DNA from 3 places in the Pseudarthrobacter sp. 1G09 genome. Region 1 is predicted to be linked to each of the others. Evidence: predicted binding sites of a transcription regulator. Region 1 holds the regulator's gene; each other region holds the start of a gene.
What was found. Region 1 encodes LexA, which represses DNA repair genes until DNA is damaged. Its sites were predicted from a motif close to TCGAACANNTGTTCGA; they were not measured.

Region 1 (9,675 bases):
GTCCGCCGCGGCTTCCTGCAGGTGGGCGGGCGCAGCCGAGACCACGGCGACTTCGGCCGCGTGCTGCTCATCCTCGATGCATTCCTCGGTTTGGTCCGGGCTGCGGGTGGGCGGGTTGAACCAGATCAGGAACAGCCCGGCCAGTGAAGTGGACAGGCCCACCACGGTGAGACCCGCCGTCGTATGCCCGCTCGTTGCCACCACGGCGCCGGCCGCGGGCCCGATCATGAAGACCATCTCGGTGCTGATGGCATCCAGGGCGAAAGCGGTGCGTCTCTGCTTGCCGTCGGCCAGGACACCCAGGGACTGGCGCACCACGCTGAAGATGGGCAGGGTCAGCAGGCCGCCGACGAATACCAGCGGCAGGAGCCACTGGTAGGACACGTGCGGAACGATGGACCAGATGACCGCTTCGGAGATTACGGACGGGACCAGTGCACGGCGGAGGCCGACGGTGTCCACCCGGCGCCCGCGCCAGGGTGCACCAACAGCAATACCGATCGTCATCACGGCGGCAGCAGCACCGGCAGCGGCGTATCCCTGCCCCAGGGTGAGGACGATGTGCAGGGTCAGCAGCACGCCCGCCGCAGAATGTGGAATGCGGGCAACCATGCCCACCAGCAAAAGCCTCCGGATGGGCCGGACGGCCAGCAACTCCCGGTACAGCGCGAAGTTCACGAAAAAGGTTCCTTACGTATGCCCCAGGAACCCGGGACAGCCCCGCTCCTGACAACTAGCCTGTGGCGCGCCGCAGCTTGACCTCGAGCGAATCGACCCGCTCCCCAAACAATACATTCCGGGACCACTCGGCCTGCAGCGCAGCCACCAGGTGCTGCACGCCTCCTGCGTCCAGCCCGTCCTCGAGGTAGAGCACCACTTGCAGTTCGGGTCCGGCGCCGCCGCCCGGCAGTACGGTCCCGTCGGCTGCGCGGACTGCCACTCCCCTGCCGGGCAGGAGCTCGATCCGGCGGACAGCGGGGAACGAAGCAGCGGCGGCACCCATCTCGGCCGCCAGTTCTTCGTCGGCGTAGGAGGGCAGCCAGGGTTTCTGCTGGGCCAGTGCCCACACGGCCGGCCGGCGAACCACGTAAGTGACATCTGCGCCCGGGTCCAGGACCATGAGTTCGGCACCCTCCGCGACGGCGGACAGCGCAGCCCGTGCGGCATAGACAGCCACCGGGCGGGCATCAGGATGCCAGGCACTCAGGGCCTCCGTTGATGTAAAGGCCGGCAGCGCGGTCCTGCCGTCGGCGGCTTTGAGCGTCACCAGAGCCATGTCTGCCTGTTTGTCGGCATGCAGGCCGTGGTCAGTCTCCGTCTCTTCCGCCAGTTGGGCCACGATGGGGATGAACACCCGTGCCGTGGCCAGGGAAGCCACGACTGCAGCTTCATCTCCGGTTCCCCCGCGCAACCCCTCGATGGCGGCGCGGTAGCCCGCATTGACCGTACCGTCGTCGTCCTCGAAGTTGTGGATCTTCGCGTCGTCGCCGGCGAGGCTGCGGCCCGCCCAGGGCTGGCCTGCGGAGTCGGTGGCGCCGCCGGCCCCTGCCAGCGCCGCGGCGATGTGGCCGGGAAGGTGGCGGGGTGCGGGAGTGCCTGAGTCGTTGCTGGCCATCGCGTCGGCTTCCGGCAGCCTAGCGGCGGCCGGCCACGTCGAGGGCTTCGGGCAGGGTGAAGGCGCCCGCATAAAGGGCCTTGCCCACGATGGCACCTTCAACGCCCAGCGGGACCAGGGACCGCAGCACCTTGAGGTCATCAAGGCTGGAGATGCCGCCGGAGGCGATGACGGGCTTGCCGGTCTTTTCCACCATCTGGCGCAGCAGTTCAACGTTGGGCCCCTGCAGGGTGCCGTCCTTGGTCACGTCCGTGACCACGTAGCGCGAGCAGCCTGCATCCTCGAGGCGGGCCAGGACGTCCCAGAGGTCCCCGCCTTCCTTGGTCCAGCCCCGGCCGGCCAGGGTGGTTCCGCGGACGTCGAGTCCGACGGCGATCTTGTCACCGAAGCGCTCGATGGCCCGGCGCGTCCACTCCGGGTTCTCCAGCGCGGCGGTGCCGAGGTTAACCCGTGCGACGCCGAGGCCAAGGGCGGCCTCAAGGGTTTCGTCGTCCCGGAGTCCGCCGGAGAGCTCCACCTTGATGTCCAGCTGCCCCACCACCTCGCGGAGGAGTTCGGCGTTGGAGCCGCGGCCGAAGGCGGCGTCCAGGTCCACGAGGTGCACCCATTCGGCGCCCTGCTGCTGCCAGTTCAGCGCGGCCTCCAGCGGGGTTCCGTAGCTGGTTTCACTGCCGGCCTCGCCCTGGACCAGCCGCACGGCCTGGCCGTTGACGACGTCGACGGCGGGCAGCAGTTCAAGTACCGGCAGATCGTTTGCGGTGGTCATCTTCATCCTTGGTGTTGTGGGGGGTGTCGGGCCGCCGGCACAGTGCCGGCGCGCGTCAGTGGCCGGACTCTTTGGCCAGGCCGCCGGTCAACCGGCCGGGAGGGTCAGCAGGTAGGCGGCGAGCAGGGACATGGCTGCCAGGACATAGAACGAAACCTGGGTCCACAGGGGCTTGTGCTGCTGCCGGAAGGACAGGGCACCGCCCACCAGCAGGCCGGCCAGTCCCATCAGGACGATGGACCACATTCAGGCGCCGCCGGCAGCGTCGCCGCTGCCGGTTTCCGTGGGCCGGCGCAGCGCGTCCACCCAGTTGCGCAGCAGCCGTGCGCCGGCATCGCCTGACTTCTCAGGGTGGAACTGCGTGGCGCACAGCGGCCCGTTTTCGACGGCGGCGATAAAGGGTGCGCCGTGTTCGGACCACGTCACCAGCGGAGGGGCCATCAGCGGCTGGATGACGTCGAAGTTCCATTCCTGCACGCCGTAGGAATGGACGAAGTAGAACCGCTCGCCTTCCACTCCGGCGAAGAGCTTTGAGCCCTCCGGCACCTTGACGGTGTTCCAGCCCATGTGCGGAACGACGTCGGCCGGCAGCAGCTCGACTTTTCCTGGCCATTCGCCGATGCCCTCAGCCTCGGTGCCATGCTCGACGCCGGCCTCGAAAAGTACCTGGAGGCCCACGCAGATCCCCAGGACGGGGCGTCCGCCGGCCACCCGGCGGCCGATGAGCCTGATGCCATCCACGGCTTTGAGCTCGCGCATGACCGTCTCGAAGGCGCCGACGCCCGGAACCACCAGGCCGTCCGCGTTCAGGACATCCTCGGGCTTGGCGCTGAGGATGACCTCTGCGCCGGCCCGCTCGAGGGCGCGCACGGCGGACCGGACGTTGCCTGAACCGTAGTCCAGCACCGTGACGGTGGGCTTGCCCTCCGGGGAGGCGGGCTTGACTGATGCGGACGGGTTGATGATGGCGCCGTCCTTCAGGATCTGGCCGCTCACAGGGCACCCTTGGTGGACGGAATGCCCTCAACCCGGGGATCGGGTTCCACGGCTGCACGCAGGGCACGGGCGAACGCCTTGAACTGGGCTTCCACAATGTGGTGGGGGTCCCGTCCGGCGATGACGTTCATGTGCAGGCAGATGCCGGCGTGCAGGGTGATGGCCTCAAAGACGTGGCGGGTGAGGGAGCCAGTGAAGTGGCCGCCGATCAGGTGGTATTCCTGGCCGGCGGGCTCGCCGCCGTGCACCAGGTAGGGGCGTCCGGAGACGTCCACCACGGCGTTGGCCAGGGCCTCGTCCAGCGGCACGGTGGCTTCGCCAAACCGGCGGATGCCGGCCTTGTTGCCCAGGGCGGTCCGAAGCACCTCGCCGAAGGTGATGGCAACGTCCTCCACCGTGTGGTGGACGTCGATGTGGGTGTCCCCCGTGGCTTTGACCGTCATGTCGATCAGCGAGTGCTTGCACAGTGCCGTGAGCATGTGGTCGTAGAACGGCACGGAAGTGTCGATATCCGAGACGCCGGTACCGTCCAGGTTGATTTCCACGAGCACGGACGACTCGCTGGTGGCACGCTCCATGCGTGCGGTCCGGGCTGCGGCCGCGTTCGGTCCGGTGGAAGTCATGGTCAGGTGTCCTTTGTGGCAGGAAGGGGTGGTCAGGGCGTCCAGCGCCGGTTCTTCAAGTCTAGGCGGGAAGGGCCGGCTGGCTGGCAAGGATGCTTTCCAGGGAGGTGAGGAAGGCTGTGGTTTCCGTCTCAGTGCCGGCAGTGACCCGCAGGTGCCCCGGGATACCGACGTCGCGGATCAGCACACCGGCGTCCAGCAGTTCCTGCCAGACCTGGTGCGGATTCTCCAGTCCGCCGAAGAAGACGTAGTTGGAGTCTGACGCCGCCGGCTTGAGGCCCATGCGGGTCAGCTCCGACACGATGCGGTCGCGCTGCTTCTTGATGTCCTCGACGTCAGCCATGAGGGCTTCGCGGTGCTGCAGGGCCGCCAGGGCGGTTGCCTGGGTGATGGCCGACAGGTGGTACGGCAGCCGGACCAGTCGCAGCGCGTCGGTTACTTCCGGGGCGGCTGCCATGTATCCGAGCCGGGCGCCGGCCAGCGCGAATGCCTTGCTCATGGTGCGGGAAACGATCAGCCGCTCCCGCCCGGGCAGCAGCGTCAGGGCGCTGGGTGTGCCGTCGTGGGCAAACTCGTGGTAGGCCTCATCCACAATCACGATGGCCTGGCTCCCGGCGCCGGCTTCGTAGACCGCTTCCACCACGTCCAGCCCGAGGCCGGTGCCGGTGGGGTTGTTCGGTGAGCACAGGAAAACGATGTTGGGCTTCAGTTCCCGGACCTGGCGGGCGGCCGAGTCGGCGCTGAGGCCGTACCCGTCCTCACGCTCGCCCTTGATGTAGCCGGTGTCCGTGCCGCTGGCAAGCAGGGGGTACATGGAGTACGTGGGCGGGAAGCCCAGCGCCGTGCGGCCCGGACCGCCGAATGCCTGGAGGATCTGCTGGAGCACTTCGTTGGAGCCGTTTGCTGCCCATACGTTAGCCTCGTCGAGGCCGTGGCCAAGATACTCGGCAAGGGCCTTGCGGAGCTCGGTGAACTCCCGGTCCGGGTAGCGGTTCAGGCCGGTGGCAGCCTCGGCGACCGCCGCCGTGATGGCGGCTGTGACGTCAGCCGGGACACCATGGGTGTTCTCGTTGACGTTAAGGAGGATGGGGACATCCAGCTGCGGGGCACCGTAGGGCGTGATGCCCCGGAGGTTGCTGCGGAGGGGAAGCCGGTTCAGGCGTTCAAGCTGGTCATTCACCTGAACAGTTTAGTGGGAGGTGCGGTCGCCCGAAAATGTGACGGTCCACGCCTGCCCATGCAAGGTCCGCTCTGGGCGGCAACCCGCTATTCCGGGACTTCGATTCAGCCGGCGAGACGTGCCGCGAACCATTCCTAGCGCGTGGGGATGTACAGCTGCTGTCCCGGGAGAATCTTCCCGGCGGACAGGTTGTTGAGCTGCACGATATCTGCCACGACGTCCCTGGCGTCCCGCTCCGGCGCAAGGTCGGAGGCGATCCCCCACAGCGATTCACCCGGCTGCACGGTGACCGTGACGGTGGGGGTCACCGTGAGGTCCGCTGCGGAGTCGGAGGCCTTGGCCGGGGAATTGAAGAAGCCGGCGAGTGACAGCAGGAGCGCTGCCAGCAGCACCAGGGGAATCCCGATCAGGACAACCTTGCCCCGCCGCGTGAGGCGCAGTGGTGGCAGCGGCACCTGGCCGCGGTGTCCACGGGCAGAATTCCGCTGGACCGGCACCTGGCCTTCCCGCGCCGCCTGCTGAGACCGGGCACCGTTGCCGTGAACGTCGAAACCGTGTGACCTGAAAGCGGATGTAGCTGACATGACCTTAGCCCTCCTGGACCGTACTGCGTCTGTTGGTGTTGCCTGCTGGTGCCGCCCCATGGTGCTGCCTGACCGGCTCCGTGTTCGAACGGCTACCCGCCTGTTAGAACACATATTCGAATACTGCTTGATTCAGTTTTAGCACCTATGGACGAACAATGTCGAGACTCGCTAGAACAAATGTTTGAAAAAGCCATGTGGCTGACCTACGTTTGGAGGCAGGAACATCCACTCCTGAAGTTGATCAGCAGGGTCTGACATTGACGGCGGGAACACTTAGTCCGGTGCAGTTGAAAGCCCGGTGGCAACCGAAAGGCAACGGCGAACATGGCAGCAGCAGCCACCGGGGGCAGGTCGACCTCGCAGCCGAAAAGGACAGCCAAGGGCTTGACGCCGCGGCAGAAGAAAATCCTCGAGACCATCCAGCGTTCGGTCAATGTCAACGGCTACCCGCCGTCCATGCGCGAGATTGGGGACACCGTTGGGCTGGCCAGCCTCTCGAGCGTCACCCACCAGCTCTCGCAGCTGGAAAAGCTGGGCTACCTGCGGCGTGATCCGAAGCGGCCGCGGGCCATGGAAGTCCTGATGCCGCTGACCCTCGACGGCGGGACCGCCGGCAAGGTGGCCAGGCAGGCAGCGGAACCCTCGGCTGCGGCCTCCACGGGCATCACGGCGTCGGTCACGGAGTTGCCCACCGCGCTGGACACGGCCATGGTGCCCCTCGTCGGCCGCATTGCCGCCGGCGGCCCCATCCTCGCGGACCAGGTGGTGGAAGACGTTATGCCGCTCCCCCGCCAGCTGGTGGGCCAGGGCGAACTGTTCATGCTGAAGGTGGCCGGTGATTCCATGGTGGACGCCGCCATCTGCGACGGCGACTGGGTGGTGGTCCGGCGCCAGGCCGATGCCGCGAACGGCGACATTGTCGCAGCGCTCCTGGACGACGAAGCCACGGTCAAGACATTCCGCCAGCGGGACGGCCACACGTGGCTGCTGCCCCAGAACACGCAGTACGAACCGATCCTTGGCGACCATGCCACCATCATGGGCAAGGTGGTTTCGGTCCTCCGCTCGCTGTAGCGGGGCCACATGTCAACAACGGGCCACAGCAGTCCAGCCACTAAGGAAGGCGCCGTTCCGGGGAACGGCGCCTTCCTTGTTGGCATTGTCGGGTGGTGCCTACGGCGTTTCCCCGGCCAGCCTCTCCAAGGCCGCGATCGCCGTCGTGCGGTCCGTCGTGGCCCAGAAGGGCGGCAGGGCTCCGCGCAGGAACCCTGCGTAGCGTTCCGTGGCCAGGCGGGAATCGAGGACCGCCACCACACCTTTGTCGCCGGTGGAGCGGATCAGCCTGCCGGCGCCCTGGGCCAGCCGGATGGCGGCATGCGTGGCCGAGACGGACATGAAGCCGTTGCCGCCTGCCTGTGCCACGGCCCGGGAGCGGGCGGTCATGAGGGGGTCGTCCGGGCGCGGGAAGGGGATCCGGTCGATGACCACCAGGCGGCAGGAAATTCCTGGGACGTCAACGCCCTGCCAGAGCGACATGGTGCCGAACAGGCACGTATCCGGTTCGTCGGCGAACTGCTTGACGAGGGCCGTCATGGTGGAGTCGCCCTGGCACAGGACCGTCATGCCCAGCTTGGGCCGGAGGGCTTCGGCCGCCTCTTCGGCTGCCCTCCGTGAGGAGAACAGGCACAGCGCCCCGCCGTTCGAGGCGCGGATGAGTGCCTCCAGCTCTGCAAGCGATTCGGGTGACGCACCACGGCCCGGCTTGGGCAGGTGCCCGGCCACGTACAGGATTCCCTGCTTGGGATAGTCGAACGGCGAGCCGACGTCGATCCCGGTCCAGGCGGGCGCCCCTTCGCCCACCAGGCCCAATCCCCCGGCGGCGGGCTCGAAGGCAGAACCGATGGCCAGGGTTGCGGACGTCAGGACCACTGTATGCCCGGCGAAGAGCCCTTCACGGAGCCTCCCGGCCACGGACAACGGCGCGATATTGACCAGCGCAGGAGCACTGTCGTCAGGTTGGGTATAGCCCTGGCCGGGGTCGAAGGTTCCGGCGCGCGAGATCCACACGACCTCGCGGTTCTCCTTTGCCGCCAAAAGCCGTTCGGACAGTTCGAGGATGAGCATCAGGCGTGAACGCGCAAGTTGTCTGCCGCCGTCGGCCGTGTTGCTGCTGTCTCCTTTGGAGTCGGACAGCGCCGCCCTGCAGGCCTCGCGCAGCTGGTCCACGCAGTCGAGCTGTTCGTCGTTCAGTCCGTTGGGGAGCAGCCCGCTTGGGACGCCGGCAAGGGCCAGCTCCAGGTTCGCCGCGGCGGCGTTGAGCGCGTCCACGGTGATCGCCGTGTGTTTGCGGGCGCCTGAGGCAGCGGCGTGGACCATGGCGACGGAGAGCTGGCCGGACACTGCACCGGTAACCCGGTCCTGCAGCTCGTGGGCCTCATCCACCACCACAACGTCGTACTCCGGCAGCACCGCGAGTCCCTCGAACGCGCTGACTGCGAGCATGGCATGGTTGGTCACCACGACGTCGGCCTCGGCAGCGTCCTGGCGGGCCAGCTCGCTGAAGCATTCCTCGGCCAGGGGGCATTTCTGGGAGCCCAGGCACTCCATGGACGTCACCGAAACCTGCTTCCAGGCGCGGTCTGTCACGCCGGGCAGGAGTTCATCCCGGTCTCCTGTGGAAGTCTTTTCCGCCCATTCCCGGAGCCGGACCACTTCCTTTCCGAGCTGGGACTGCGGCCCGCCGGCAGCTGCGGCGAAGTGCGGCACGCTGGTGTCCTCTCCGAGGGAGAAGAGCTGCCCCTCGGAGGGTTCCTCTGAGGGAAACCCGCCTTCCAGCTTGTGCCGGCACACGTAATTGGACCGGCCCTTGACCAGCGCCACCTTGACGGGCCGGTCGAGGGCCGGGGTGATGGCTTTGAGGAGCCGTGGCAGGTCCCTGCCCACAATCTGCGTCTGCAGGGCAAGGGTGGCCGTGGACACCAGCGCCGGCTTGTTGCTTTCAAGAGCATGGGCGATCAGCGGGATCAGGTATGCCAGCGACTTTCCGGTACCGGTCCCGGCCTGCACCAGCAGGTGGTTTCCGGTTTCGATGGCCTGTGCCACCTGCCGCGCCATCTCATGCTGCCCGGAGCGGCTTTGGCCGCCCATGGCGGAAACGGCCCGGTCGAGCAGCTCGATGACGAGCTGCCCGCCGGCCGTTTCCTTGGATTCAGTTGCCACAGCCTCAGGCATTAACGGCAAAGGATTCCAGTTCGGCGGCCAGGCCCTCGCGGACCTTCACCACCGCCCGGGTTCCGGCCTCGACATGGTCCATGCTGATGATCTCCGCGTCGGAGTCGTGCAGCTTGCTGATCAGGTCGCCCCGGTTGTACGGGATAAGGAGCTCCAGTTGGACCCCGGGACGCGGAATCGAATCGCTGATGGTCTTTAGCAGTTCTGCGATTCCCTCGCCCGTGCGCGCCGAAACCACCACATGGCGCGGTTCACGCTGCTTTAGCCGTTCCACCACGAAGGGATCGGCGGCGTCGGCCTTGTTCAGGACGATGATCTCCGGGATCTTGCGGGCGTCAACCTCGCCGAAGACCTTCCGCACAGCGGCGATCTGGCCTTCAGGATCCGGGTGGGACGCATCCACCACATGCAGGATGAGGTCGGAATCGGCCACTTCCTCCAACGTGGATCGGAAGGCCTCCACCAGCTGGGTGGGGAGGGACCGGACGAAGCCCACGGTGTCGGCCAGCGTGTAACCCAGGCCGTCAGATGTCTCGGCTTTCCGGATGGTGGGGTCCAGCGTGGCGAACAGGGCGTTCTCCACCAGCACCCCGGCATCGGTCAACCTGTTGAGCAGGGACGACTTTCCAGCGTTCGTGTAGCCCGCAATTGCTACGGACGGCACTTCATTACGACGA
Region 2 (9,675 bases), 680 kb from region 1:
ATCGCTTCGCGGGCTTCGTCCTCGCTAACAACGCGGCGGACGAACTTCTGGTTCTGGTTGATGATCTTCTGCATCATCTTCTCGAGGGTTTTGAGGTCCTCGGGGGTGAACGGTTCAGCGACGTCGAAGTCGAAGTAGAAGCCATCGGTGATGTAGGGGCCGATGCCGAGCTTGGCGTCGGGGCGCAGCTGCTGGACGGCCTGGGCCATAACGTGGGCGGTGGAGTGGCGCAGGACGTTCAGTCCGTCCGGGGATTCGATGGTGACGCCTTCAACCTCGGCACCTTCGGGCAGTTCCTGGTCCAGGTCCTTGAGTTCGCCATTGACGCGGGCCACGACAACATCGCGGCGCTCAAAGAAGAGTTCCGCACCGGTTGTCCCGGTAGTCACCTTTGTCTCTTCGCCATCGACGAGAAGGGTGATCTGCTGGGCATCTGACACGGGTGTCTCCTATTCAAAGTTGAGGCTTCATAGCTTGTGGCGTACGGGGACCACAGCCAGCCACCGTCAATGCTATCGGTTCGGCGGAGGGCCGACCAACGCGGCACACGGCAGCGTGATAGCCGATGTCAGCCGTTGAAACCGGTGATGGCAAGGCTCCTGGCAATGCCGTCCAGCGGGTGCGCCACGTCCTGGAAGGAAGTTTCCGACGGCGGGAACGGCAGCGTTTCGGGTTTGCCGAGGTCCCAGGCCATGCTGGCGCTCAGGCTGATTCCCCGCGGGCCGGTCCTGCGGGTGGTGCCCCGGATCAGCAGCATCCGGGTACCGAACAGGAGCGGGCCGGCGCTTTCCTGGGCTTCGTGGAAGAACACTGAATCGATGCAGCCGGTACCGTCGTCGATGCTGATGAACACCACCCGCCGGCCCCCACGCATCGGCGGCGTCTGGGTGGCTACCCGGACTCCGGCCACCAGCACTTCGGTTCCGTTCCGCAGTCCCAACAGCTTGTTGGCCGTGGTGACGCCCAGCCTTTCCAGGATTGGGCGGTGGCTGTCCATCAGGTGGGTGCTCACATCCACAGCCATCAGGTCGAGTTCAGCCCGGACGGTTTCCACCAGGGTGGGTTGGGGCAGCCCGGGTTTGACGTTGCGCAACTCAATATCGCCCAGCGGGAAGGACAGCTGCCCTTCGAGCACGTCGGTGCCCTTCCGGCTTCCTGTGACCTGGAGTTGTTGCAGGTGCTGGACGAGGTCGGCCCGGTTGGCAGTTCCTCCTGCCTCCCGGTGGAGGGAATCGAACGCACCAAGCTGGGCAAGCCGCTTGATGCTGGGCTTGCTGATCCTGGAACGCGACCGAAGGTCTGCGAGCGAGTCAAAAGGCTGACCTGCGACGATCCTTTTCAGTTCAGTTCCCGAAAGCCCGTAAATGCCTTTCAGGCTGAGCCGTATCCCCAGCTTTCCGGAATCGGCTCCTGACAGGATCCGCTCCACCCGGTATTCGTCCTTACTCCGGTTGATGTCCAGCGGAAGGATGGGGATGCCCAGGCGCCGCGCTTCAGCTACCAGCAACCGTTTGGGGTACATGCCGGGGTCGTGTTCCCACAGCCCAGCCAGGAACGCCTCCGGGTGGTGCGTTTTGAGCCAGGCGGACTGGTACGTGGGAACTGCAAAGGCGGCGCCGTGGGCCTTGCAGAACCCGAAGCTTCCAAAGGCCTTCAGGGTTCCCCATACTTTGTCCACCACCTCAGGGGCGTACCCTTCGGCACGGGCTGCCTTTCGGAAGAACTCCTCCACAGCGGGTTCGCGGTTTTCATTGCCCAGGGCCCGGCGGAACTCGTCGGCACGGGCAAGCCCGCAGTGGGTCATGACGTCGAAGGTCTTGAGGATCTGTTCATGGAACACCGTGACCCCGTGGGTTTCGGCGAGTACTGGCTTGAGGTCCGGGTGGGGATATACCTCGGGTGCGAACCCGTGCCGGTGCTCCAGGAAGGGCCGGACCATGTCTGATTTCATGGGCCCCGGCCGGAACAGGGAGATGTCGATGATGAGGTCGTTGAATTCCCGGGGTGCCATTTTGCCGATCAGTTCCCGCTGGCCGGGAGACTCGATCTGAAAACATCCGAGAGTATGGGTACTCCTGATGAGTTCGAACGTGGCTTCGTCGTCCAGCGGAACAGCATTGAGATCGATCCGGCCGTTGGCGGCAATGTAGTCAGGGCCGGCCCCTTTCGGGCCGGGAGCATGGTGCCCGGCTGCCACAACGTCACTCTTGGAGGGATGGATCCGGATGATTTCACGGACGGCAAACGCCATGGCGCTCTGCATCCGGACGCCCAGGACATCAAGCTTCAGCATGCCCATGGGATCCATGTCATGTTTGTCGAACTGGCTCATGGGCAACCCCAACCCGCTGGGCTGGACCGGGGTGCGGTCCAGCAGTGTGGCGTCACCCAGGATCACTCCACAGGGGTGCATGGAGATATGGCGGGGCAGCCGGTCAAGGCGCTCAGTCAGGTCCACCAGGAGATCCAGTTGCTGGTTGCCGTCCGTGTCCCGTTGTTCCACACGGCCGGCGAATTCGCGCAGTTCAGGTTTTTCCTGAAGCGCTTCCCGGAATTTCCCTGCGGAAAAGCGCCACAGCTGCTTGGCGATCTCCCCCACCTCGTCGCCGTCCATGCCAAGGGCGAGGCCTGCGTCGCGTACTGCTCCCCTGGCCCGGTATCCGTTTTGCATGCTCATCAACGTGACCCGCTCAGCCCCGAACCGTTCGAAGATTTTGCGGTAGACGTTGTGGCGTTCGGCACTTTCGACGTCGATGTCGATATCCGGCAGGGTGGCCCTGTCCTGGGACAGGAAACGCTCAAAGATCAGGTCATGCTGCAGCGGATTTACCTGGCTGACGTCAATCAGGTAGTTGACCAGGCTGGATGCACCCGAGCCCCTGGCTGCGGCGCGGACTCCCATGTCCTGGATCATCCTGGAGACTTCAGCCACCGTCAGGAAGTAGGAGGAGAAGTTGAGGTTGCGGATGATCCTCAGCTCATGCTCGAGCCTGGTGAGCATGGTTTGCTCAGCGGTACCGGTAATCCCCGGGAAGCGCCTGGCGATTCCGGCATGGCACCGCTGGACCAGTTCCAGGGCGGGGTCCTGGTTGATCCCGATGATGGACGCTTCCGGAACAACCGGCTGCTTCCACCCCATGTCACTGGCAGGATCGATCCGGCAGGCATCGGCGAGTGCCTCGGTCTGCGCAAGGAGCTGCGTGAGGTCTGCGGTGCCGTAGCCTGCCGCGGAAATGACTTCCTGGGCAAGCCGTCGCATGTGGCCTGAGGTTTTCAGCCATCCCTGGCCGGTGGGCTGCAGGAGGGGTTCGCCGGCCAGTTCGGGAAGGGATTTGAGCGTGCGTGCGGAGTCGAGGACGTCGGCGGTGGGGGCTCCGTCAGCTCCGCAATACCTGACGGCATTGGTGAGGACGGCAGGAACACGGTGTTCTTCGGCGAGTCGAAGCATCCTTACCGCGTGGGCGGTGCTCAGGGGTGACCCGGGAGCGCTGAGCTGGGAAACTATCTCTGCCACCACTGTCCCTGCGGGCATGGCATCGAGCCATTGCTTGAACAGGGTGCGCGGACGCAGGTACCGCCTTCCGCCCATGGCACGCCCCACGTCGGAGTCTGGCCCGATGAGGACCACCAGGACTGGTTTGAGCGTTTGGGGGTCGAGGGTCCTTGAGGCCAGTTCTGCCCGGGTAACGGCCACGGGGATGGTACCCCCGGCTTTGCCGGACGTCCGGGAATGGGCATCTGAGATCAGCCGGCACAGCGCCCTGTAGCCGGTACCGTTGTTGTGTCCCTTGGCGAGCACCACAACCCGTCCGGCGACCTCGGTACGGCGATCACCGTCGTCGTCCAGCACCGCAAGGTCCACCCCAACGATGGGGTCGATCCCCGCGGCCATGCAGGCCTTGAGGTGCTTGATGGTGCCGTATAACCCGTCGCGGTCTGTACAGGCCAGCGCGGAGGCGCCGTCGTCAGCTGCGGCCTGGGCCAATTCCTCCGGCCAGGAGACTCCATAGTGCGCGCTGAAGGCGGTTGAGACATGCAGGTGCGTAAAACTCATGCTGTTCTGGGTCGAAGGGCGTCGTGGATGCGCAGCAGCCGCCACCTGCCGCTGCGGATGTGCCGGGTGAGGTCAAGCGTGAGTGGTTCCATGGGCTGGCTTTCCATGCCGGGGCGACGTCCTGGCGAAGCCTGGGGCAGGACCTGGATCCGCCAAATTTCGTGATCCACCATCCCGGGACCGCTCCCCAAGGGAACCCTGCTTTCCTCAGCCCACCATTGGCGGCGTTCGTACCATCGAAGGGGTTCGGCGCAGATGTCATAGGTACCCCCGGCCCATACAAGGCTCTGGGGAAGGCCGTCGGGGGTGCAGGCGACATCAACTGATTCGCTGAACATGCCCATGGCGCCTCCGGGACTGGCTGGTACTGCAAACTGGGGAAAATATTCGAATATGTGTTCGAATAACTCCAGTCTACGCCCGGCTCCACCCAATGCATAGAATCGTGGTTCAGGGGGTGGACTGACAGTTCGGCAGGTAGCAGGATGGGTGCATGAGCACCTCTGACGCACTCCTCAAACAAGTCAGCATCAAGGCACAGGACTCCACGCTGGTGGCCACTTTCGATATAGACGGCAACATCCCCGGTTCCGGCGCCTACGTGGTGGGTCTTGTGGCGGCGAGTCCGGACTACTCATCCCAGCGCCGGCTGGGCATTGAATTCATGAACGGGGAGGCCATAGCCTTCTTTTCGTTTAACCACGAACAGAACTGTGAGGAGAACTATGACCTGGGCGGCGTCAGCCATTCAGGCAGCACCATCACAGGAAACTTCCCCATGGCCGCAATCAATGGCCTCGGCAAAGGCCATGTGATGACAGGCTTCAGCGAGGCTGACGGAAGGGACTTCCAGTCCGGCGTGAAGGTGGACGAAAACCTCTAGGGTTCCCCGCAGCGTTGCAGCTGCAGGGTAGGGAGGGGTGACCCGGGCGGGTCAGCCGTTGTCTTCATGGTGGACCCGGAGCTCCAGTTCGATGAATCCGGAGATCATGGCCCGGTACGTCGCCTCCACGATGTCCGGGTCGATGTCCTTCCGCTCAGCTGCCGAGCGGACATGCTGGATGATTTTCTCCACGCGGTCCGGGGCGCGGACCTCGGCGTCGTCACCCTTGAGGGTACCGGCGATCCTGATCAGGCGTTCGCGGCGCGCAATGAGGGTGACGATCTGGTCGTCCACCTCATCCACGGCAATTCGGACTGCGGCGAGCTGTTCCTTGTCGGCCAGTGCATCCCGGTCGTTTCCTTGAATTGTTGCCATCTTCTGACAGTATCGAAGCATGCAACCCAGAGTCGACTTCATCTCGCTAGGTGTCCGCAGTGTTCCGGCCTCCCGGGCCTTCTATGTCGACGGTCTCGGGTGGCCCGTGCACCGGGAGGTCCCCGGCGAAGTGGTTTTCATCCAGGCCAACCACGGGCTGGTGCTTTCCCTGTGGGATGCAGGCCAGATGCACGCCGAGGCCGGGGTGGACGCTCCCGGACCGGTTCCCTGCATCACCTTGAGCCATAACGTGCACGCCGCCGATGAGGTGGACCGGGTCCTGGACGAGGCGAAGGCCGCCGGGGCTACAGTTACCGGCGAACCGGTCACCCAGCCGTGGGGCGGCTACACGGGGTACTTCTCCGATCCCGATGGCTTCCGCTGGGAAGTTGCGTACAACCCCACCTGGGCAGTGGACGACGACGGGATGGTCACCGTCTGAGTTCCGGTCGGCGGTCCGGGCTGCTAGAAGAGGGCCTCCACCGGCCGGATGAGCTCCGGACCATTGTTACGGACGTTGCCCACCTCTTTGCCCACGGACTCCACGTGCCAGTCAGCGGCCACATCCTTGACCCCGGACCGCACCATGTCCACCAGGGCGGCGGCGTCATCAGCCTGCGGATCAAGCCAGGCCTGCATGGTGTCCCTGTCCATGGGCAGCGGCACCCGGTCATGGAGTGCAGTCAGTTTCCCGAACACGGTTGATTCGGAGCCCGGCGGCGGGGTGTCCGCCGTCAGGATGGACGTGGAAAGCAACCACTGGCCGGGCTCGCCCGCCGGCACGGACGGATCGCGCCACCATTCATAGAGGCCTGCGAAGGCCAGCCCCCTGCCTGCGCCGGGGTGCACGTAGTACGGCTGCTTGGACTTCCCGGGGCCTTGCTTCCACTCGTAGTAGCCATCGGCGGGGACGGCACAGCGCCGTGACTTGATCGCCTTCCGGAAGGCAGGCTTCTCCAGAACTGACTCGCTGCGGGCGTTGATCATTCTGGACCCAATGCCGGGGTCTTTGGCCCAGGAAGGAACCAGGCCCCAGCGGGCGACGTGCAGCTGGCGGACCTGCCGGGCGTCCGGGCCGTCCTCAACCAGCCGCTCCAGGACAATGGGGACGGCATCGGTGGGGGCTACATTCCACGACGGCGGAATGCTCACCTCGTCCTCCAGCTCGGCGTCGAATTCTGCCAGGAGGTCCCCCACGGCGCGTGCCATTACGTAGCGTCCACACATGGCTCCAGCATGCCATCGGCGCCACATACTGTCATCCGGGCAGCGCGCCGGCGGCCGGACGCCGGGGAATACCGGCGGGCACGCTACCGTTGACCCGAACGAAACCTTCACCCAACCCAGAGGAGAACCCTGTGGATTTCACTCCCGAAACCGGCACCATCACCATGTTTTCCACCACCTGGTGCGGCTACTGCAACCGGCTGAAGAAGCAGCTCGACGCGCAGGGCATCGGTTACACCGAAATCAACATCGAGGAAGTGGAAGGTACCGCCGAGCTCGTGGAGCAGATCAACGGCGGCAACCGCACCGTACCCACCGTCCTGTTCCCGGACGGCACGGCGGCCACCAACCCGTCCGCTGCAGAGGTCAAGAACCGCTTGGCGGCCTAGTACAGGACAATGCGGGCGGCCGGGCACTACTTACCCGTTGCCGCGCCCAGACACTGGTGATCCAGTAGACGCGGGTCATGCCCCCAGGCTGCCGAACGGCGCCGAAGCCAGGGTGGCATGGCCCGCGTACGTTTCGAGCAGGGCATCCGTTACTGCTTCCACCGTCAGCCCGGGGACAAGGTCGTCCGCGGCGCCGGCCGTGGCGGGGTCCCAGTCGAGGCCGAGCGCGGCGTAACTGTCGGTCAGAACCTTCCGGATCGGTGCGGAGTCCTCCACCACGATGACCGAACTGAACAACCAGCCGCCGGCCACCACCCGCTGCGCAGTGCCTACGAGTTTAATGCGGGACCCGTCAGCCGCGGCCGTGCCGTGCACGCTGAATTCGCCGGGGCAGTATTCCCCCGGGATTTCCCCCACGGCGGCGTGCACACCCACCCTGCGCAGGGCGTCGGCGAAGAGCTCCCCGAAATAGCCGAACCGGCTTTTGGAACCGGCGATTGCATCGTCGTCAGGCTCAATGTGGTCCACCACCAGGGTGCCTTGGTGGTAAGCGGCCGCGCGGCCGCCGGCACGGCGGACCAGGGGTTCGAAGCCGTTGTCGCGGCATGCCTGGGCGGCGGCGTCAAACCCGGGCAGCCGGGTGTCACGCTGGCCGAAGGCCACCGTAGGTGCGGGGCGGTACAGCCGAAGGGTGGGGCCCATGCTTCCGGTGCGCGCCCTGGCGAGCAGCTCAAGGCCGAACTCAAGGTCCCGGGCGGCACCGAGCGAGACATCCTGCCGGACCACGGTCAGGGTTCCGGAGTCAGGGTGGTGGGCCATGGCACTGGGCTCCCTTGGTCGTCATGATGCTGTTCCTTGACCCTGCCGCGGCGGTGCCGGACGGGCCCAACCTAGGGTACGCCGTCGTGCGCCCTGCCAGGTGCCCGACCCACCGGCCGGGCGCCCGGCTACCGCCCCCTCCGCCCCACCCAGGCGCCGTGGAGCAGCGGAACCGCTGACGCTGCCATCAGGACGGTGCCGAGTACGGAATCGTCGGCCCGGACCACGGCCCCGGCGATGAGCAGCGCGGCGAAGACCACTGCCGACGCCGTCCGGCGGGCCGTGCGGTCCAGCCTGGCCACCTGCCGCTCCAGCCGGGGGTTGGCAACAGACACGCTGCCTTCACCGATCCGGGTGATCAGATCATCCACCCTCTGCGGCAGCCGCAGCCCAAGTACCGCAGCCCCGGCCACCTGCCGGGCTGCGTCCTGAACGATGTTCCCGCCCTCTTCCCGCAGCAGCCGGGCAGCGTAGGGCTCTACCGAGTCCCACAGGTTGAAGCGCTCATCCAGCGAGCTGCACACCCCCGAAGTGAGAGACATCGCCCGGATGATCAGCAGGAAGTTCTCCGGAAGCTGGAAGGGCAGGGACCGGACCACTTCGCCGAATTCCTCGGCGAAGTCGCGGAATTCGCGTGGATCCACCTCGCGGAGCTCGGCGAAGCCCATCCCGCCAAACCGGGCGAACAGGTGCGTCATGGCCCGTTCCAGCTCCACGGTGTCCGCTGATGGCACCAGCACGCCGACGTCGCGGATGGCGGCAACCAGTCCCTTGCCGTCGCGGGCTGCGGCGGCGATCAGGAGCTTGCGCAGGCCGCTGCGGGTGGAAGGGGTTACCTCACCCATCATGCCGAAGTCGATGAAGGTCAGTTTCCAAGGATGGCCACCGGAAACGGGCTGGGTGGGCGTGACGAAAATGTTGCCCGGGTGCGGGTCGGCGTGGAAGAAGCCGTTGGTGAACAGCTGGTCAAACATGACCGAGGCGAACACCGGCGCCACCTCTGCGGGGTCGATGCCAGCCGCACGGAGCGCGTCTGTGTCCGTGATCTTGATGGCTGTGACATCCTCCAGGGTGAGCACGCGGCGGGTGCACCGCTCCCAGGCGGGCCGTGGCACGTGGACCCGAACATCGCCGGCGAAATCCGCTGCGAACCGCTCGGCACTGGCGGCCTCGTGGAGGTAGTCGATCTCCTCCAGGCTGGTCTGCGCAAATTCCTCCACCAGGGACGGCATGTCGGCGCGGTCGGCCACGATCCGGAAGTGGCTGAGCCAGCCGCCCACCTTCCGCAGCGCCGCGAGGTCGACGGCGACGATCGCCTCAATGCCCGGACGCTGCACCTTGACCACCACGTCCTTGACCCCGGCCACCTCCGCGTCGGCCGGCAACAGCCGCGACCGGTGCGCCTGGCCGAGGGAGGCTGCGGCCAGGGGCTCCTCCTCGAACATGGCAAACACCTCGTCAAGGGGAAAACCCAGCTCGGAGGAGGCGAGAGCCCGGATGGCAGGAAACCCAACCGGCGGCACCTCATCCTGCAGGCCCTGGAGTTCCTCGGTGATTTCGGGCGGGAGCACATCAAGCCGGGACGACAGGAACTGGCCCACCTTGATCATGAGGCCGCCGAGCTCCACGGCCAGTGCATGGAAACGGCGGGCGAACCGCTGCATCCTGGCCGGACGGGTCCGCTCGGCAACGCGGGCCAGCCCTATCCGGGGCAGCAGCAGCTCGTACCACCACACCGCTGCCAGGTGCCGCGCGGCAAATCGCAGGATGCGGCGGTAGCGGGAACGGACGTGGCCCGGGAGTGCAGCCGGGCCCACCTGCGGGCGAGGGCCCGAAGCCACCCTCGTCAGTCCTGGGCGAGGATCGAGTACAGCCGCCGGCGTGCCTCGTCCAGCACTGCCACGGCCTGCTTCACCTGCTCCGGGGTG
Region 3 (9,675 bases), 660 kb from region 1:
ATGGCGATCATGGTGGCGTAACCGCCTGCAGGAAAGGACTTCAGGCCCAGGCGGAAACCGCTGGGGTTCTTCACCAGCACCAGGTCAAGGGGCTGGCCTTCCACTGTAAGGCTCTCACCGCGGCCGAAGGCGGGCGCCACCTGGGACAGCGCCTCCAGCAGGGTTTCGTGGTTGGTGTCCGTCGCGGCTCCGCCGCAAATCGCCCGCGCAAGGGTCAGCGCCGCGGCCGCGTTGAAGATGTTGTACACCCCGCGGAGCTTCATCGCGGTGCTGACGGTCCCGCCGTCGTACTCAAACTCGGCGGTGTCCGCGCCCACTTTGCGGAGCACGACGTCGGCCGCGGGCTTCTCCGGGAGGCCCGCCGGCGCGGGGCTGCCGGGAGCGGCGCGCATATCGTCGTCATTGGGGAACGTGCCCAGCAGCGAGTCGTCCAGGCCGAAATACCGGACCTCCTGGCCGGTGAGGGTTTCCGCGATCCTGGCCACCCTCGGGTCTTCACGGTTCAGCACCACGGTCCCGGTTGTCTTCGCGGCGATGTGCTGCAGGAGCTGGGCTGTCTTGTCGATCTCGCCGAACCGGTCCAGCTGGTCCCGGAGGACGTTCAGGAGCAGGCAGTACTTCGGCGGCACGCTGTTCACGAAGTGCACGGCGTGTGCCTCGTCGAGTTCCAGGACCGCGACGTCGGCGTCCAGCCGCCCGCGCCAGTCAACCTCGCCCAGCAGGGCAGCGGCGACGCCGCGGGTGAAATTGCTGCCGGTGCGGTTCGTGAAAACCTTCAGGCCCTGGCTTTCAAGCAGCTCCACCACCATCTTGGTGGTGGTGGTCTTCCCGTTCGTGCCGCTGACCACTGCCACGCCGTGCGGCAGGGTGGTGAGTGTCCGCCGCATGAAACCGGGGTCGATTTTTTCGACGACGAGCCCCGGAAGCGCGGACCCGCCGCCTCGAAGCCGGGATACCCGGCGCACCAGTTTGCCAAGCGGAACAGTGTAAAAGGGCATTGTCCGAATATATCCCAGCCGCGGCATGGAACCGCCGGAGTGTGACCCGCCCGGCCGGGCGGACATCAGCGGTGCCCGTATGCTGGGACGATGACAAATACCCTTTCCGCCGATCCCGCACGCGTGGGCTCGGGCCTTCGGATCGGCGTCCTGGCGCTCCAGGGCGACTTTCGCGAGCACCTCCGTGCCGCCGCGGAATCCGGTGCCGAGGGGGTCAGCGTCCGGCGTCCCCAGGAACTCGAGGGCCTGGACGGGCTCATCATTCCCGGCGGCGAGTCCACGGCCATTGACAAGCTCGCGAGGGCTTTCGGGCTGGACCAGCCGCTGCGTGAACGCATCGCCGGCGGACTGCCGGTCTACGGTTCCTGCGCGGGCATGATCCTGCTGGCCTCGGACATTGCCGACCCCGCCACGGACCTTTCGGGTGCCCCCCAGCAGACATTCGGCGGGCTGGACATGACGGTCCGCCGCAACGCTTTCGGACGCCAGCGCGAGTCCTTCGAGACGGACCTGGATTTCAAGGGCCTGGAGTTCAGCGCCACCGACGCCGGTGTGGCTCCGGTCCATGCCGTTTTTATTCGCGGACCGTGGGTGGAGCGCGTAGGCCCCGGCGTGGAAATCCTGGCCCAGGTTGAACCGGCCGATCCGGAACATGCGTCCCACACCGCCGGGCTGCCCGGGGCCGCTAGAATTGTCGCAGTGCGTTCCGGCCGGCTGCTGGCCACCTCCTTCCATCCGGAAGTGACCGGGGAGAAACGCGTACACGAACTTTTTATCCGCATGATCAGAGGAGAAGCGTAAAGCATGTCAGGCCACTCCAAATGGGCGACTACCAAGCACAAAAAGGCGATCATTGACAGCCGCCGTGCAAAGTCCTTCGCCAAGCTGATCAAGAACATCGAAGTTGCTGCCCGCATGGGCGGACCGGACCTGGCCGGTAACCCCGGCCTTGAACTGGCGGTCACCAAGGCGAAGAAGACTTCGGTCCCCAACGACAACATCGACCGCGCCATCAAGCGCGGCGCCGGGCTCACCGGCGAAGTGGTGGACTACACCGAAATCATGTACGAAGCCCGCGGCCCGCAGGGTTCCGCCCTGCTGATCGAGTGCCTCACCGACAACAAGAACCGGGCGGCATCCGAGGTCCGCCTCGCCATCTCCCGCAACGGCGGCACCATCGCCGATCCCGGTTCCGTCAGCTACCTGTTCAACCGCAAGGGCGTGGTGAACCTGCCCAAGAACGGCCTGGCCGAAGACGACGTCCTCATGGCCGTCCTGGACGCCGGCGCCGAAGAGGTCAAGGACAACGGCGAATCCTTCGAGATCCACTCCGAACCGGGCGACCTTCCGGCCATCCGCGAAGCCCTTAAGGACGCCGGCATCGAGTACGACACCGATGAAGTGGAGTTCGTTCCGTCCATGCAGGTGGGGCTGGACGTCGACGGAGCGCGGAAGTTCATGAAGCTGGCCGACGCCCTCGAGGAGCTCGACGACGTCCAGAACGTCTACAGCAACGCCGATTTCAGCGACGAGGTCCAGGCCGCCCTGGAATCAGAGTGACCGGCGGCTTTGCCTGCTGACCTGCGCCCGTCGCAGCACACCCTATCGCGACTCAATCCATCTCCATGACACTCCGTGTCCTGGGCGTGGACCCCGGGCTGACCCGCTGCGGCATCGGGGTGGTGGACGTCGAGCGGAACCGGCGGGCCACCATGGTGGCCGTCGGCGTCGTCGGAACCTCGCCCGACGAATCCCTGGACCAGCGTCTGCTCGTGATTGCGCTGGCCATCGACGAATGGCTGGACCGCTACGAGCCCCAGGTGCTCGCCGTCGAACGCGTCTTCTCGCAACTCAACGTCAGCACCGTGATGGGTGTGGCGCAGGCGTCCGGCGTGGTGATTGCGGCAGCTGCGCGGCGCGGGATCCCGGTGGCGCTCCATACGCCGTCGGAGGTCAAGGCCGCCGTTACGGGCAGCGGCACGTCGAACAAGGACGCTGTGACCAAGCTGGTCACCAAGATCCTCCGCCTCGACGCCCCGCCCCGTCCGGCCGATGCCGCGGACGCCCTGGCACTGGCCATCACGCACGCCTGGCGCGCCGGAAGCGGGGCCCCGGTTTCCACCACCGGTCCGGGCAGTTCGGCGCTGACACCGGCCCAGCAGGCCTGGGCCGAGGCCGAAGCGAAGGCGCGCCGCGCACGCTGAATGTCCCTGCAGCTTGCTAGGGTATTAGTAAATATGTTCGGATAACCGGGCTCCGCCTCTTGCCAGGCGGCAGGCCGGCAGCACAAGCAGGAGCCAGGCCTTGATCAGTTTCCTCCGCGGAACCGTAGCGCACGTAGGCCTGTCCACGGCCGTCATCGACTTGAACGGTGCGGGCATGAGCGTCTACGCCACCCCGCAGACCCTCAGCGGGCTTCACGTGGGCGAAGAGGGAAAGGTCTTCACCTCCCTGATCGTCCGCGAAGACTCGTTGACGCTGTTTGGTTTTGCGGACGACGACGAACGTGAAGTTTTCGACGTCCTGCTGAGTGTGAGCGGGGTGGGTCCGCGCCTCGCACTGGCCGTCTTGGCGGTCCACGATCCTGAGGCGATCCGCGTTGCCGCGCATACCGGCGACAACAAGACCTTCACCAAGGTTCCCGGGATCGGCCCGAAGGTGGCGGGGCGGATTGTCCTTGAACTGGCCGGCAAGCTCGTTCCGCACGGTACGGCTCCCGCTGCCGCCACCACCGCGGCGGAGGCCAACTGGAAGCCGCAGGTGGTCGCCGCCATGACCAGCCTGGGCTGGTCCGAAAAGGACGCGTCGTCGAGCATCGAGAAGGCACTGGCGGACGAGCCCGAAGTTTCCTTCCGCGGCAACGTCCCGGAGATCCTCCGGACCACCCTCCGCTGGCTCGGCCAGGACGGCGCGCGGGCGGGCAACCGCGTAGGCAGCCGTGGCTGAACCGTCACTGGTGGCAGCGGGGGAGGAGCCGGAGGAACGCGCCATCGAAGCCGCACTCCGCCCCAAGAACCTGGACGACTTCGTGGGCCAGCACCGCGTGCGGAAGCAGCTGTCCCTGGTCCTGAAGGCGTCCCGAATGCGCGGCCGCAGCGCCGACCATGTGCTCTTCTCGGGTCCTCCGGGTCTCGGTAAGACCACCCTTGCCATGATTGTGGCGGCGGAAATGAACGCCCCGTTGCGCATCAGCAGCGGCCCCGCCATCCAGCACGCCGGAGACCTCGCCGCCATCCTGTCCTCGCTGTCCGAGGGCGAAGTCCTCTTCCTCGACGAAATCCACCGCATGTCCAGGCCGGCTGAAGAGATGCTCTACATGGCTATGGAGGATTTCCGTGTGGACATCGTGGTGGGCAAGGGCGCGGGTGCCACTGCCATCCCGCTGGAACTTCCCCCCTTCACACTGGTGGGTGCCACTACCCGGGCCGGGCTGCTTCCCGGCCCGCTGCGGGACCGCTTCGGTTTCACCGGCCATCTGGAGTTTTACTCGGTTCCGGAACTCGAACTTGTGCTGCGGCGCTCTGCCGGCCTGCTGGACCTGAAGGTCAATTCTGCCGGCTTCAGCGAGATCGCCGGCCGGTCCCGCGGAACGCCCCGAATCGCCAACCGGCTGCTCCGCCGCGTGCGCGACTGGGCCCTGGTCCATGGTGTAGACCAGATCGATGCCCGCTCCGCGTCGGCGGCGCTCGACATGTATGAAGTGGACAAGAAGGGGCTCGACCGACTGGACCGTTCCGTCCTCGAGGCCCTCATCACCAAGTTCGGCGGAGGGCCAGTGGGGCTCTCCACGCTGGCGATCGCCGTCGGCGAAGAAACCGAAACAGTGGAGACTGTCGCGGAGCCTTTCCTCGTCCGCGAAGGGCTCCTGGGCCGCACCCCGCGGGGCCGCATCGCCATGGCGCCGGCCTGGACACACCTGGGCTACGCCATCCCTGCAGGCGTGTTCGGCCAGGAACAGCTGGATCTTTTTGACCGCGAAACGGGTGCCGAGGTCACGGGGGACTGGGCCCCGGAGAGCCAATAACAGGCTCCCTCCAGCTTTTCCCCTTAGACTGGTATGACGCTCGGCACGTTCGGGTCTTTGTTGTGCGCATGGCCTATCGGCCGCGCCGCCGGTGCAGGAGGTCCGTCAGGGATCGGCTTCCATGACTGTTCCGCCCGGCACAGACAAAGTCCGGCGCTGCCGGAAAACCAGCCAGGTACCACAAAGAACGGAATTCCCCTTGGATCCAATGTCAATTCTCCTGTTCGTCATGCTCGGCGTATTCATCTTCATGATGTTCCGCCGGAACAAGAAGACGCAGCAGCAGCAGGCGGAGCTCCAGTCGAAGTTCGGCCCCGGCGTCGACGTCATGACCAGCTTCGGCCTCTTCGGCCGGATCGTGGACATTGATGAGGCCGAAAACAAGGTCACCCTGGAACTCTCTCCGGGCAACCTGGCCACCGTGCATCGGCAGTCCGTCACCAAGGTGATGGAACCGGCGGTGGCGCCGGAAGCAGCTGCTCCCGCCGTACCGGACGATGCTTCGTCCCTGACCGCTCCGGAGGCGGCGGGCACCACGGCCGGCACCACGGCTGCGCCGGCCACTGCCGCTGAGACCACCGCGTTCCCGGCTGAGACCCCGGACGAGACCCTGAAGCGCCTCAACGATGAGGGCAAGAAGGACAGCTAGCCCTTCCGGCACCTTAACCCCTCTACCGCTGCGGACAACCGCCGGTGCACCTGCGCACCGGCGGTTCCTCCGTGAATAAGAGAAAGATCGACAATGGCACGAACTGGCCCCAAGAAACCCGGCCTCAGGGTCCTGGTCTGGCTGGGCGTAATCATCGCCGCGTTGACCGCCGTCCTGGCCGCCGGCACCGCCGCCGGACAGGCAAGCTGGTCGCCCAAGCTGGCACTTGACCTCGAAGGCGGTACCCAGATGATCCTGGCGCCGAAGGTCGAGGGCGGTTCTGACATCAACGAAGAACAGCTGAACCAGGCCGTGGCGATCATCCGCCAGCGCGTCGACGGTTCCGGCGTGGCCGAAGCCGAAATCAGCACGCAGTCGGGCCGCAACGTGGTGGTGAGCCTCCCGGGCACGCCGTCAACTGCCACCCGCGACCTGATCCAGGCATCCGCGGACATGAACTTCCGGCCCGTGCTCCTGAACGGAGCCGGAGCTGCTGTTCCCGAAGAGTCGCGGGCACCCGAAGATCAGCTGCCGAAGCCAACGGCAGCGCCCGCCAACAGCAGCGACATCAACTGGATCACGCCGGAAATCTACCGCGAGTTCGAAGCCTTGGACTGCGACAACGCTTCAGCCGAGAAGGCAGAGCGTTCTGATCCGACCAAGCCGCTGGTCACCTGTGAACCGGCGACGGACCAGAGCCCGGCCATCAAGTACATCCTCGGGCCGGTCGAGGTGAAGGGCAGCAACATCGTCACTTCCTCGTTCCAGCTGCAGCAGGGCGCCCAGGGAGCCGTCACCAACGACTGGGCCGTCAACATCCAGTTCAACGAGGAAGGCACCGCGAAGTTCAAGGAGGTCACCGAGCGCCTCAACCAGTTCTACGTGGCCGCCGGCGGCGAATCGGGCAACGATCCCAAGGCACAGTTCGCCATCGTCCTCGACGACCAGGTCATTTCCGCTCCCCGTTCACTGGCTGTCATCACGGACGGCCGTCCGCAGATCACGGGCGGCTTCACCGAGCAGACGGCGAAGGCACTGTCGGACCAGCTGCGCTTCGGTGCCCTGCCCATCAGCTTCGAAATCCAGAGTGAACAGCAGATCTCGGCCACCCTGGGCGGCGAGCAGTTGCGCATGGGACTGCTGGCCGGCCTCATTGGGCTGCTCCTGGTGGTGGTCTATTCGCTCTTCCAGTACCGGGCCCTGGGCTTCGTGACCATCGCGTCGCTGGTGGTGGCAGGCGTCCTGACGTACCTGGCCATCGCGATCCTGGGCTGGACGGAAAATTACCGGCTGTCCCTGGCCGGTGTTGCGGGCATCATCGTGGCCATCGGCCAGACGGCTGACTCGTTCATCGTCTACTTCGAACGTATCCGCGATGAGCTGCGCGAAGGACGCGGCCTGGTCTCCGCCGTCGAGAACGGCTGGAAGCGGGCCAAGCGCACCGTGCTTGCCTCCAAGGCCGTCAACCTGCTGGCGGCGCTGGTCCTCTACTTCGTCGCCGTAGGCAACGTGCGGGGCTTCGCCTTCACGCTCGGCCTGACCGCCATCGCCGACCTCATCGTGGTCTTCATGTTTACCCACCCGACGCTGCAGCTGCTGGCGCGGACGCGCTTCTTTGGCGAAGGCCACCGGTTCTCCGGGCTCGACCCCAAGCGCCTCGGCGCCGTACCGCTGTACCGCGGTGCGGGCAGTATCCGGACCCCCGAAGACCGTCCGGCCAACGTCCGTGCCAAGAACGCGGGAGCCGCCGCAGAAGCGGAACGCAGGATGACCATTGCCGAACGGCGGCTGGCGGAGAAGCAGGAACAGCTCGCCGGTTCCTCGAAGACCGCTGCGAAGGAGAACAAGTAATGTCAGGCTTCGCCAATTTCGGCAATGAGCTCTACACCGGGAAGCGCTCCTACGAATTCGTGGGATCCAAGAAGATCTGGTTCCTCATCGCGCTGGCGGGTGTGGCGCTGTCCATCATCATCCCGGTGGCCAAGGGCGGGTTCAACCTGGGCATCGAGTTCCGGGGCGGCTCGGAATTCACCGTCTCCAACGTCAAGACGACGGACGCCACAGTGGGGGAGAAGGCCGTCACGGACGTTGTGGCCGGCAGCATTCCGCGTGTGGCCAACGTGGCCGGAACTACCATGCGCATCCAGACGGACAAGCTCACGGACGACGAGACGCTGCGCATCAAGGAAGGCCTGCACACCGCATACGGCGTAACCGAGAACGAGGTTACCTCCACCTTCGTGGGACCCACCTGGGGGGCCGATGTCACCAAGCAGGCCCTGATCGGCCTGGTGGTGTTCGTCCTCCTGGCTGCGGTGCTGATGGCCTTGTACTTCCGCACGTGGAAGATGTCCGTTTCGGCTCTCGCCGGCATGCTAGTCACCATGTTCATCACCGCCGGGGTCTATGCCCTCAGCGACTTTGAAGTGACACCGTCCGCCATCATCGGGTTCCTGACGGTGCTCAGCTACTCCCTCTACGACACCGTGGTGGTCTTCGACAAGATCCGTGAGAACACGGCGGAGATTGACTCCTCAACCCGCCGCACGTTCGCTGAGGAAGTCAACCTGGCCGTGAACCAGACGCTGGTGCGTTCCATCAACACCATGATGGTGGCGATCCTCCCGGTGGGCGCCATCCTGTTCATCGGTGCCGGCCTGCTGGGCGCGGGAACCCTGCGTGACCTGTCGCTGGCACTGTTCGTGGGAATCCTGATCGGTACGGCCGCCACGATCTTCGTGGCGGCGCCGATGTACGCCTGGCTGCGGCAGAATGAACCGGACCTGGTCAAGCAGGCCCGGCGCGTGGAGCAGCGCCGCAGCAGCGCCGCCGAGCGCAATGCTTCAGCGGAGCCTGCCCAGGCCTGATTGATGCAACGTGCGCCGGTCCTGCCGGTGTTCCCGTCCAGGGGCCGGACAGTGTGGAAATCACGCTGTCCGGCCCGTGGTCGTTTAAGTGTCCCGGTTATAAATCTCTGCGTCCTGAGGAATAGACTGAGGTAATTAAGACGGTGGTGAGGGGTGCTTCATTGGAAGAACGTTCGGCGTCGGTGCCAACGGCTCAGGGAGAAAACAATTCCACCGGTGGCCATACCGGGGTGGCTGCATCGGCGCGCCCCGGTTCCTTGGTGCCGGTGGACAACTCCGGCACCCGCGCCACGTTCCCCGGCCGCAGGGAGCGCACCCGTTCGAGGCTGGCCCGCCTGACCGGCCGCGGCGCCGCCACCTACTCACCCATCCTTGAGCCGCTGCTGCGCACCGTCCGGGCCAACAACCCCAAAGAGGACTTCGACCTCATCCAGCGCGCGTTCGACGTTGCTGAGCGCAGCCACCGGGGCCAGAAACGCAAGAGTGGCGACCCCTACATCACGCACCCGGTGGCGGTGGCCACCATTCTTGCCGAACTCGGTTTGAGCGGGACCACCCTCGCCGCAGCACTCCTGCACGACACCGTTGAGGACACCCCTTACACCCTGGCGGACCTGAAGCGTGATTTCGGTCCCGAAGTGGCCATGCTGGTGGACGGCGTGACCAAACTGGACAAGGTCAGCTTCGGCGAAGCGGCACAGTCGGAGACCGTCCGCAAAATGGTGGTCGCCATGGCCAAGGACATCCGGGTGCTCATGATCAAGCTCGCGGACCGGTTGCACAACGCCAGGACCTGGCGGTTCGTCTCCGCCGAATCGTCCGCCCGCAAGGCCCGCGAAACACTCGAAATCTTCGCGCCGCTGGCACACCGCCTGGGCATGAACACCATCAAGTGGGAACTCGAAGACCTGTCCTTCGCAGCGCTGTATCCGAAGGTCTACGAGGAGATTGTCCGGATGGTGGGGGACAGGACCCCGGAGCGTGAGAAGAGCCTGGGCGTCATCCGCGACCAGATCACCGACGACCTCCGCACGGCCAAGATCAAGGCGACCATCACGGGCCGTCCGAAGCACTATTACTCGATCTACCAGAAGATGATTGTCCGGGACAAGGACTTCGACGACATCAACGACCTCA

Region 2: the regulator LexA is predicted to act here: its motif matches at 4,442-4,457, upstream of ACP3TD_RS11215 (DUF6504 family protein).
Region 3: the regulator LexA is predicted to act here: its motif matches at 3,228-3,243, upstream of ruvA (Holliday junction branch migration protein RuvA).

What each region holds. Positions count from the first base shown of each region.
Region 1 is NZ_CP188306.1:1,754,639-1,764,313, reverse strand. It holds gene ACP3TD_RS08160 (MFS transporter) at 1-678, opposite strand, end outside; gene ACP3TD_RS08155 (SseB family protein) at 734-1,615, opposite strand; gene priA (bifunctional 1-(5-phosphoribosyl)-5-((5-phosphoribosylamino)methylideneamino)imidazole-4-carboxamide isomerase/phosphoribosylanthranilate isomerase PriA) at 1,635-2,381, opposite strand; gene ACP3TD_RS08145 (hypothetical protein) at 2,469-2,627, opposite strand; gene hisH (imidazole glycerol phosphate synthase subunit HisH) at 2,628-3,377, opposite strand; gene hisB (imidazoleglycerol-phosphate dehydratase HisB) at 3,374-4,000, opposite strand; gene ACP3TD_RS08130 (histidinol-phosphate transaminase) at 4,062-5,180, opposite strand; gene ACP3TD_RS08125 (LysM peptidoglycan-binding domain-containing protein) at 5,315-5,764, opposite strand; gene lexA (transcriptional repressor LexA) at 6,092-6,841, shown strand; gene ACP3TD_RS08115 (ATP-dependent DNA helicase) at 6,941-8,998, opposite strand; gene hflX (GTPase HflX) at 8,991-9,675, opposite strand, start outside.
Region 2 is NZ_CP188306.1:2,437,683-2,447,357, forward strand. It holds gene thrS (threonine--tRNA ligase) at 1-440, opposite strand, end outside; gene ACP3TD_RS11210 (DNA polymerase III subunit alpha) at 569-4,054, opposite strand; gene ACP3TD_RS11215 (DUF6504 family protein) at 4,051-4,398, opposite strand; gene ACP3TD_RS11220 (hypothetical protein) at 4,548-4,937, shown strand; gene ACP3TD_RS11225 (chorismate mutase) at 4,989-5,312, opposite strand; gene ACP3TD_RS11230 (VOC family protein) at 5,332-5,754, shown strand; gene ACP3TD_RS11235 (SOS response-associated peptidase) at 5,778-6,539, opposite strand; gene ACP3TD_RS11240 (mycoredoxin) at 6,671-6,928, shown strand; gene ACP3TD_RS11245 (lipoate--protein ligase family protein) at 7,004-7,747, opposite strand; gene ACP3TD_RS11250 (ABC1 kinase family protein) at 7,876-9,588, opposite strand; gene ACP3TD_RS11255 (PadR family transcriptional regulator) at 9,594-9,675, opposite strand, start outside.
Region 3 is NZ_CP188306.1:2,419,518-2,429,192, reverse strand. It holds gene ACP3TD_RS11170 (MurT ligase domain-containing protein) at 1-998, opposite strand, end outside; gene pdxT (pyridoxal 5'-phosphate synthase glutaminase subunit PdxT) at 1,089-1,799, shown strand; gene ACP3TD_RS11160 (YebC/PmpR family DNA-binding transcriptional regulator) at 1,803-2,558, shown strand; gene ruvC (crossover junction endodeoxyribonuclease RuvC) at 2,624-3,202, shown strand; gene ruvA (Holliday junction branch migration protein RuvA) at 3,303-3,944, shown strand; gene ruvB (Holliday junction branch migration DNA helicase RuvB) at 3,937-5,022, shown strand; gene yajC (preprotein translocase subunit YajC) at 5,231-5,671, shown strand; gene secD (protein translocase subunit SecD) at 5,765-7,522, shown strand; gene secF (protein translocase subunit SecF) at 7,522-8,538, shown strand; gene ACP3TD_RS11125 (RelA/SpoT family protein) at 8,700-9,675, shown strand, end outside.